DNA from 3 places in the Mesorhizobium sp. ISC11 genome. Region 2 is predicted to be linked to each of the others. Evidence: riboswitches for the same ligand, from Rfam matches in the RefSeq annotation. Region 2 holds a riboswitch; each other region holds the start of a gene.
The links. Region 2 has a riboswitch for cobalamin ahead of RPF88_RS12450 (ABC transporter ATP-binding protein). Riboswitches for the same ligand answer to the same signal wherever they lie in the genome.
Positions count from the first base shown of each region.

Region 1: linked by a shared signal. The riboswitch ahead of RPF88_RS04580 (DUF1636 family protein) and the one ahead of RPF88_RS12450 (ABC transporter ATP-binding protein) in region 2 are both predicted to bind cobalamin.
Region 3: linked by a shared signal. The riboswitch ahead of RPF88_RS04860 (CbtB domain-containing protein) and the one ahead of RPF88_RS12450 (ABC transporter ATP-binding protein) in region 2 are both predicted to bind cobalamin.

Region 1 is NZ_JAVSPW010000001.1:910,563-913,830, reverse strand. Features, by position in the region: gene RPF88_RS04590 (NADH-quinone oxidoreductase subunit A) at 1-171, opposite strand, end outside; gene RPF88_RS04585 (winged helix-turn-helix domain-containing protein) at 503-1,702, shown strand; cobalamin riboswitch at 1,733-1,936, shown strand; gene RPF88_RS04580 (DUF1636 family protein) at 1,976-2,401, shown strand; gene cobW (cobalamin biosynthesis protein CobW) at 2,404-3,268, shown strand, end outside.
Region 2 is NZ_JAVSPW010000001.1:2,491,263-2,494,530, reverse strand. Features, by position in the region: gene RPF88_RS12460 (alanine racemase) at 1-83, shown strand, start outside; gene RPF88_RS12455 (AraC family transcriptional regulator) at 89-922, opposite strand; cobalamin riboswitch at 1,158-1,364, shown strand; gene RPF88_RS12450 (ABC transporter ATP-binding protein) at 1,530-2,318, shown strand; gene RPF88_RS12445 (ABC transporter substrate-binding protein) at 2,368-3,268, shown strand, end outside.
Region 3 is NZ_JAVSPW010000001.1:962,332-965,599, forward strand. Features, by position in the region: gene RPF88_RS04850 (heparan-alpha-glucosaminide N-acetyltransferase) at 1-182, opposite strand, end outside; gene RPF88_RS04855 (MFS transporter) at 405-1,604, shown strand; cobalamin riboswitch at 1,661-1,865, shown strand; gene RPF88_RS04860 (CbtB domain-containing protein) at 1,902-2,081, shown strand; gene RPF88_RS04865 (CbtA family protein) at 2,097-2,867, shown strand; gene cobU (bifunctional adenosylcobinamide kinase/adenosylcobinamide-phosphate guanylyltransferase) at 2,860-3,268, shown strand, end outside.

The DNA of each region.
Region 1 (3,268 bases), 1.6 Mb from region 2:
CATGCGGGCGTCGTCGAACGAGTTGAAACCGCACTCGTAGGCGGAAAGCTTTTCGGGATCGGGATTGCGGTAGGCCACCAGGAAGGGCGCGGCCAGCAGCGCCAGGCCGACAACCAGCGCCACGCCTATGAACAGGACGATGGGCAGGTATGAGCTCAAGAGTGCGTTCATGCTCGGCTTTCCGTTGGCGCCAATCCACGTTGATTACAGCACCGGACCCTAATGCGGAAGCGTGACAGTTTAACCGCTGAACCGTTTTAAGGGCCTATGCTGCAACGCGGCGAGGGTTAGCGCAGCACTTCCAGCGAAGCAAGTCAAACCTTGTTCAAAACATCGACCTGGACGGCATATCGCGGCAAACTGGTCCGATCCGCTCCTGTTTGATTTCCTTCGCTTTTTACTCCACTTTTCTCTCCTGACATGGATGCCGCCAAAACCCTGCTAGCATGGGTTGGAATCAGCCATTCGACCCTCGGTCAAAACACGTCAAAGTGATACCTGCATGAAGGAAAAGATCTCGCTCCCGATGGCCCGGCGCATCGCCCTTGCCGCCCAGGGGTTCCTCGATCCTCGCCCGACCGGCACGCCCGACCGCCGGCATTTTGCCCGCACGCTCTCCCGCACCGGCCTGTTGCAGATCGATTCCGTCAGCGCGGTGGTGCGCGCTCATTATATGCCGCTCTATTCGCGCCTTGGCCCTTACCCGCTCGCTCTGCTCGACAACGCGGCCGTGACGCGCAAGCGCATGGTTTTCGAATATTGGGCGCACGAGGCCTCCTTCCTGCCGGTCGAGACATACCCGCTGATGCGCTGGCGCATGCAGCGCGCCGAGCGGGGCGAGGAAATGTATCTAGGTCTCGCCAAATGGGGCCGCGAGCACGCCGCCTACATCGAAGAGATCTACCGCGAGGTCGCCGAGCGCGGCCCGATCGCCGCTTCCGCGCTGGAGGGCCAGAAAGGTTCGGGCGGCTGGTGGGGCTGGAGCCATGCCAAACACGCCTTCGAATGGCTGTTCTGGGCCGGCCGCATCACCACGGCGCACCGCCGCGGTTTCGAGCGCTTCTATGACCTGCCCGAGCGCGTGCTGCCGCAGGCGATCCTCGATCTGCCGGTGCCGACGCCTGAGGACGCGCACCGCGAATTGCTGCGCATTTCCGCCCGCGCCCACGGCGTGGCGACTTCAGGCGATTTGCGCGATTATTTCCGCCTGTCGCCGGCCGATATGAAAGGCCGGCTGGAGGAACTGGTTGAAACGGGCGAGTTGCTGCCGGTGCGCGTCGAAGGCTGGGACAAGCCCGCCTATCTTCATAAAGACGCGCGTCTGCCGCGCAAGATCGAGGCCCGCGCCCTGCTGGCGCCGTTCGATCCTGTCGTCTTCGAACGCTCGCGCACAGAGCGGCTGTTCGACTTCCACTACCGCATCGAGATCTACACGCCGGCCGACAAGCGGCAATACGGCTATTATGTCCTGCCGTTCCTGCTCGGCGACAGGATCGTGGCACGCGTCGACCTCAAGGCCGACCGTCCGGCCAGCATACTGCGGGTCCATGCGGCCTATGCCGAGCCCGGTGCGCCGCCTGAAACCGCTGCGGAGCTGTTCGAGGAACTGAAGCAGATGCAGGGCTGGCTCGGGCTCGAACGCATCGAAGTGACGCCTGCCGGGGATTTGGGTCCGGCGCTGGCCGACATAGCCGTGTCGTAAGCTCGCGTTGACACCGCCGCCCGCAAAAGCCTAAATCCGGTTCCAGATGGTCCCTTGCCCGCAACGGCAAGGGCTAAGAGGGAATGCGGTGCGGGGCAAAATCCCAAATCCGCGGCTGTCCCCGCAACTGTAAGCGAAGAGCCAAGGCCGAAAACCACTGGGAATTCCCGGGAAGGCGGCTACCCAAGGCGATGACTCGCGAGCCAGGAGACCTGCCGTCTGCGACTGTAGAATCCGATCGCCCGGCGGGTTTCCGGGCAAGGAGCCCGATCTTTGGACCACGACAGCAGTTTTTCGGCTGGCACAGCGGATATTTCCGGCCATGATGATGCCTTGGCCGGCGTCACCATCATCGTCTGCGGCTCCTGCCGCAATGAGACCGGCTCCGACGCTCATCCCCGCGCCGGCGAGTTGCTGACGGACGACACGCGCCGCGCCGCCGCTGGCGACGATATCCGCATCCGCAGCGTCGAATGCCTTGGCAATTGCAAGCGGCGCCTCAGCGCCGCGATCCTGCGCGACGGCTGCTGGAGCTATGTCTTCGGCGACCTGACCGCGACCAGCGGCGCCGACCTCGTGACAGGCGCAAAGCTCTTCGCCACCTCGAAAGATGGCCTGATCCCGTGGCGTGGCCGCCCCGATAGCCTCAAGCGCGGCCTCGTGGCCCGCATTCCACCCATCGACATGCTGAAGGATTGACCATGACCACTTCCGTATCCCGCGTTCCCTGCACCGTCGTCACCGGCTTCCTCGGCGCCGGCAAGACGACGCTGGTCCGCCATCTCCTGGAAAACGCCGGCGGCAAGCGCATCGCCATCATCGTCAACGAATTCGGCGACATCGGCATCGATGGCGAGATCCTCAAGGGATGCGGTATCGACACCTGCCCCGAGGAAAACATCGTAGAACTGGCCAATGGCTGTATCTGCTGCACTGTCGCCGATGATTTCGTCCCGGCGCTCGACCAAATCCTGTCGCTGACGCCGAAGGTCGACCATATCCTGATCGAAACCTCGGGCCTGGCACTGCCCAAGCCGCTGGTCCAGGCCTTTCAGTGGCCGAGCGTGAAAAGCCGGGTGACCGTCGATGGCGTCATCGCCGTGGTCGACGGACCGGCATTGGCCGAAGGCCGCGTCGCCAACGACATGGAGGCCCTCCAGGCGCAGCGCGCCGGGGACGAGACGCTCGACCACGACGATCCGGTGGAAGAACTGTTCGAGGACCAGATCGCCTGCGCCGACCTGATCATCCTGTCGAAGAGCGACCTGATGGACGCCGCCGGCACCGCCCGCGCCAATGCCATCATTGGCGAACACTCCGCCCGCGCGGTGAAGATTGTGCCGACCTCGCATGGCAAGGTCGATCCCTCGGTGCTGCTCGGGCTCGGTCTCGCCGTCGAGGACGACATCGAAAACCGCAAGTCCCATCATGACGGCGCATTCGACCACGAGCATGACGACTTCGACACGTTCATCGTCGACATTGCCTCGATCGCCAATCCGGACGAGCTGGCAAAGCGTGTCGCCACGGTCGCCGAAGAAGAGAACGTGCTGCGCGTAAAAGGCT
Region 2 (3,268 bases):
CCGTGCTGCAGCAATTCGGGTCGATCGCCGTGTTTTCCGGCGGAAAGGTCATCGATCGCTGGCCGGCGCTGCCGATGGCGTGATCGAGCTACGCCTTCACCGGTACCCAGATCTCCAGCCCGCCATTGCCGCTGTGGGCATCGAACTCCGGTCCATAGCGCTCGAATTCCGGTGCATCCGCGATTTCGTGACCGGAGTCGGGCAGCCAACTGTTCCAGATCGTGTTGATCGTCCGGCGGATGGATGAGATGTGCTCGCGGTGCGAGAACACCGCATATTTCTGCGCCGGCACCCGCACCCGATAGAAGTCCTTCGGCAGATCCGCAAAGCCGGACACTTCGACGCCGACGACATAGTCGAAATTGCCCGCGTCGTCGCCGTTAAGGCACACGCCGTAGAAAACGCCTGAGATCTCGCCGGGGATGTTGCCGATATAGGGTGCAAAACGCTGCCACTGCATCGGAATCCCGGCGCTGGTTTCACAGCTGTAGCGTTCGCCGAGGCCGGCGATCAGGAACGGCCGGCTGGTCTCGAAGCGCGGTGGTTCGAGATTGGTGAGGAAGGACTGGTCCATCAGGATCGGCTCCACGAGGTCGAGGTTGTTGGTCGAGCCTTGCGCGCGCACCAGTTCCGGCGTGGTGCCGAACTGATCGCGGAAGGCACGGGTGAACGCCTCATGCGAGTTGTAGCCGGCGTCGAGCGCGACGGCGAGGATGTCGGGCGCTCCGCCGGCCAGCTTGCGCGCCGCCTCGGTCAGCCGGCGTGAGCGCATGTAACCCATCACCGAGCGGCCGGTTGCGGCGCCGAAGGCGCGCGTCACATGAAAACGCGACACGCCGCTGCTTTGCGCGACATCGTCAAGCGAGATCGCCTCCGGCAGATGGCTCTCGACGAACCACAGCGCTTTCTCGGTCGGGTTCATGGGGCTCCTTTTCGCATTGGCCGGATCATCTTGGCGTTTCCTGGCGCGGCCAGTTTGATCGAAATTGCGCATTCCGTGCAATCTGCGCCGATCCCATGGGCTTTCGCTTGACAGCGGGCCGCGTCATCTCCTAAGAATGTTATGTTATTACATAAAGCGAGCGTGCAATGCCTGTTTCCCTTAGCTGGCCCACCACTTCGTCCGAGAAATCCATTGCGAAGCGTTTGGTGGAAATCTACGCTGAAGTGGTGATGGTCCCCGAGCCGAAAGGCGAGGGGTGAAAAGGGAACACGGTGAGGCCTGTTCAGGTCGAGGCCGTGGCTGCCCCCGCAACTGTAAGCGGCGAGCAAAATCCGTGAATGCCACTGGCCGGCAAGGCTGGGAAGGCAGGATGGCGCAACGACCCGCGAGCCAGGAGACCTGCCATCACTGAGTTGACCGGACGGGGTGTGCCGGGAGGAAACGCGAGTCCCGGTCTTGTCGGCCGGTTCGCCAGCTTCCTTCCGTCGCCAGTTTTGGAAAGTGACGGAAAGTTGGACGGCTCCATCGATCATCGCATCACCATGCGCACGCTTTGCCGTCCCCGCAATCCGGCGGGCAGCAGCCGATGAGCGCAGTGCTTCTCGAAGCCCATGACCTCTGTGCCATGGCGAATGGGCGGAATCTGGTCCAGGCGGTCAGCTTCTCGGTGGCCGCTGGCGATCGCCTTGCCATCATCGGTCCCAACGGCGCCGGCAAGACGACGCTGCTGCGCATGCTGTCGGGCATGCTGCGGCCAAGTTCCGGCGAGGTGAAGCTTGGCGGACGCGGGCTGGACAGGATTTCGGCCGCCGAGCGGGCGTTGCATATCGCCGTTGTCGGCCAGACCGACCAGCCCGATCCGCGGCTGGCGGTGATCGATTATGTCGAGCTTGGCCGGGTCCCGCACGCCGGGCTGCGGCGCAGGCGCGAGGAACGCGATATCGCCGTCGAGGCGCTGCGCCGGACCGGCCTGCTGCCGCTGCTTGGCCGCACCGTCGGCTCGCTGTCGGGCGGCGAGCGCCAGCGCGCCCAACTGGCGCGCGCCATCGCCCAGCAGCCCAAAATCCTGTTCCTCGACGAACCGACCAACCATCTGGACCCGCGCGCCCGCGGCGAACTGCTCGATCTCGTGGCAGGCTTCGAGATGACGGTGATCGCGGTGCTGCACGATCTGGCGCTGGTAGCACCCTTCGCCACCAGGGTTGCGGTGATGAATCATGCCCGCCTGCAAGCGCTCGCCGCACCGCGCGAAGCGCTGGCCCAACAGCTGATCCGCGAGATTTTCGGCATCGATGTGCTGCGCCTGCGCCATCCGACCGAGGATCGAGAGTTGACGGTGTTCGAGGTTCCGAACCGTGCCGCGCCGCCGTCGTGATTGAAGCCGTTCCATAGTCGACCCGATCCCACCCACAAGGAGCATACCCGTGAAACGCCTCGCTTTTTCGCTTGCCGTCTCGCTGCTGACCTCGACCGCCTTCGCCTTCCCGGTAACCGTCGACAGCTGCGGCAAGCCGCTGACCTTCGACGCGCCGCCGAAGCGCGCTGTCATCCATGATCTGAACATGGCCGAGATGGCTTTCGCGCTGAAATTGCAGCCGTCAATCGTCGGCCTGACGGGCATCACCGGATGGTACAAGGTCGGTTCCGAATTCAAGGCAGAGCAGGGTTCGATCCCGGAGCTGGCGCCGAAATATCCGACGCTCGAAAACCTCGTGGCCGTGGAGCCGGATTTCTTCTTCGCCGGCTGGTACTACGGCATGAAGCCGGGTGGCGAGGTGACGCCCGACACGCTTGCCCCGCACGGCATCAAGACGCTGGTGCTGACGGAAAGCTGCGTCCATCTCGACAAGAGCCGCCCCGCCGCCTCGATGGACCTGCTCTATGGCGACGTCGAAAAGCTGGGCAAGATCTTCGGCAAGGAGACAGAGGCGGAAAAGCTTGTCTCTGGCTGGAAGGCGCAGCTCGCCGACATCACCGCCAAGGTCGGCAGCGCCAAGGGCACGCGGGTGTTCCTCTACGATTCCGGCGAGGACAAGCCGTTCACCGCAGGCAAGTTCGCCATCCCCAGCGCCATGATCACTGCCGCCGGCGGCGACAACATCATGGCTGACATGGACACCAGCTGGGGCAACACGGATTGGGAAACGGTGGCGTCGCGCAATCCGCAATTCCTCATCCTGCTCGATTACCAGGACGGTGGCGGCTACAAGAAGCTGCTCGACTTCCTGAAGGCGCATCCGGCCATGAAGGAGACCGACGCGGTCAAGAACGAGCGCTTCGTTGCCCTCCGCTACGCCGAGCTGACGCCTGGACCCGCCAACATCG
Region 3 (3,268 bases), 1.5 Mb from region 2:
CGCGCGTAAATCTTCCACCAGCCGAAGGCGGTCAGGCCGGGATCGGTGTAGCCGAAGAACTCCAGATCCCAGGTGAAATGGTAGCTTGCCATGGCGATCAGCGCGATGCCGCGCACGATGTCGATGGCGACGATGCGCTTTGGTCGATCCTGAACGGGCGCGGTCGGCGTTTGGATGCTCATGGTCTCGCATTCTGATTCAGCCCCGCTGGAGGACTATCACGGTTGCCCAGGACAAAAGAAGACCGGCAACCCTGCCGATAACGCCGGATCAGCCGCGGCATTGGGCCAGTGCCGGAAAGCCTTTGGCCGGCTTCGCTTTTGCCGGATGCACGTCGGTTTTCTCTTATTGGCGCTGAGGTCGCCACGGCAGATTTGACCCGGTGAATCTGCTTCGGGGAAGCAATGTCCACCCATGTGCGCCATCCGATCTGGCTACCGGCCCTCAAGGCCGCGGACGCGCGCACCTTCGCTTCGCTCTATGCGGTCGAATCCTTCGCCCGCGCCACGGTGTCGAGCGTCATCCCGATCCAGGCTTACGAGATCCTGCACAACGAGCAGATCGTCTCGATCCTCTACACCGTCGTGGCGATGCTCGGCCTGTCGGTGACATTGTTCATGCCGATGCTGATCCGCCGTTTCGCCCGGCGCTGGGTCTACACGGCGGGCGCCTGCCTGCTGGCCATCGGCTCGCTGTTCTTCGTCACCGACACGCTTGCCGGGCAACTGGCCGGCATGCTGTGCCGGGTGATGGGAGCCAGCGCGCTGTCGATCACGCTCAACCTCTACATCATGGACCACATCCGCAAGACCGACTTCATGCAGGCCGAATCGCTGCGCATGGCGTGGTCGATGCTGGCCTGGACCGGTGGGCCGACGCTCGGCATCTTCCTCTACACGCGCTTCGGCGTCTATGCCGCGCATGGCGCGGTGGCCGTGTTCGCGTTAGCGCTGCTGGCATTGTTCTGGACCTACCGGCTCGGCGACAACCCGTCGATCCGTCCCGGCAAGACGCGACCAGCCAATCCGCTCGCCAATATCGGCCGCTTCATCGCCCAGCCCAGGCTCAGGCTGGCCTGGCTGATCGCGTTTGGGCGCTCCTGTTTCTGGACGACGTTCTTCGTCTATGGGCCGCTGTTCATGGTCATTACGGGTGAGGGCAAGCTGGCCGGCGGCCTGCTGGTTTCGGCCGGCAACGCGCTTTTGTTCATGGCGATTTTCTGGGGCAAGGCGGGAAAGCGCTTTGGCGGCCGCAGGACCATGACATTTGCCTATTTCGCCATGTCGGTCGCGCTTCTGGAGGCGGGCTTCGTCGGCGAAACCGTGCCGCTGCTCACCGGCGCCTTCTTGCTCTGCGGCGCCTTCTTCACCATTGCGCTCGATGCGCTCGGCTCGACCGCCTTCATGCGCTCGGTGCGCTCCTATGAAAGATCGCAGATGGCGGCGGTCTATCGCACCTATCTCGACTTTTCCGAGCTGACGCCGCCGCTGGTCTATTCGGTGGTGCTGGCCTTCTTCGGCCTGGGCTCGGTGTTCGTCACGCTTGGCCTGCTGGCGGCGGTCTGCGGCTTCGTGACGTGGCGCTATCTGCCGAAATCGCTTTGACCTTCATGGCGCATTCGCAACGGTCGCCGGCGGAATTTGGTTTGCCGGACGCGAGGATTCTGCCTATAGTCGCCGGTGTCGCCGGTTCCATTTTGGAGCCAAGAGGGAATGCGGTAAGGGCGGATTTCGCCCAATGCCGTGGCTGCCCCCGCAACTGTGTGCGGTAGTCCTCTCCATATGCCACTGAAGATTTTTCTTCGGGAAGGTGGGGAAGGACGCTGATCCGTGAGCCAGGAGACCTGCCGGCGACAGGAAACTGACTTCGATGCCCTCGGGTGGAGGGCGAAAGGACAAGACATGACTACCGCTTCCGTCTCCCTCGGCGCTTCCGTCTCCTCGCAGTCGCGCTTCATGCAGCTCGCGCTTGCCGCGCTGCTCGGCATTTTCGTGATGGGCTTTGTCGGCTTCTCGCATATCGATGCGGTCCACAATGCGGCTCACGACTATCGCCATTCGATGGCATTTCCCTGCCACTGACGAGGGGCTGACATCATGAACCTGTTTCGCAACGTCGTGTTCATCGCGGCGATCGCAGGGCTCGTGGCCGGCGTCGTTCTTGCCTGCATGCAGGCCTATGCGACCGTGCCGCTGATCCTGAAGGCGGAAGTCTACGAACAGGCGGGCGGCGGGCATCACCATGACCATGCCGCTCCGGCAGCAGCGAATAGCAATGCCATGAGCGCAGCCGCTCCGGCCCCTGCCGAAGCGACTGCTGCGGCGGAAGACGAGGGCTGGGCGCCGGCAGACGGTTTCGAGCGTTTCGCCTTCAGCGTGCTTGCCAACATCGTCACCGGCATCGGCTTCGGGTTGATCCTGGTCGCGGTTTCCGAATTCGCCGGCGGCATCGGTGGTTGGCGCCAGGGCGTGTTCTGGGGCCTGGCCGGCTTTGCCGTGTTCACGCTGGCACCGGGCCTCGGCCTGCCGCCGGAACTGCCGGCCATGCCGGCCGCCGATCTCACCCAGCGCCAGATCTGGTGGTGGGCAACGGTGGCGGCAACCGCTGCCGGTCTCGGCCTGATCGCGTTCCGCAAGTCGCTGCCGCTGGCGATCCTTGCCGTCCTTTTGATCGTCGCACCGCATGTTGTCGGGGCACCGCAGCCCGACAGTTACGAGACGGCGATTCCGGAAGGGCTGCATCACCAGTTCGTGGTGGCGGTGACCGTGACCAATCTGGTGTTCTGGCTGGTGCTCGGCGCGGTTGTCGGCGTGGTGCGCGGCCGCTTCACCGGCACCGCGACCAGCCTGCGCGACAGCTTTGCCTGATCGCAAGACACTGACCTTCCTCATCGGCGGTGCGCGCTCCGGCAAGAGCGCGCACGCCGAAATTTTGGCGACCGCCTTGCCGCCGCCCTGGACCTATATCGCCACGGCGCAAGCCTATGATGACGAGATGCGTGAGCGCATCGCGTTGCACCGGTCGCGGCGCGGCGAAGGCTGGACGACCATCGACGCACCGCTCGATCTCGCGGGCGCGCTTGCCGCCTTGCCGGACGATCGGCCGGTGCTTGTCGACTGCCTGACGCTGTGGCTGACCAACCATATGCTGGCCGAACACGATCTGGACCTTGAATGCCGGCGATTGGCGGAGGTGTTGTCGCGGCCGCGCGGCCCCTGGTTCGTGGTGTCCAATGAAGTCGGACAAGGCATCGTGCCGGACAATGCAC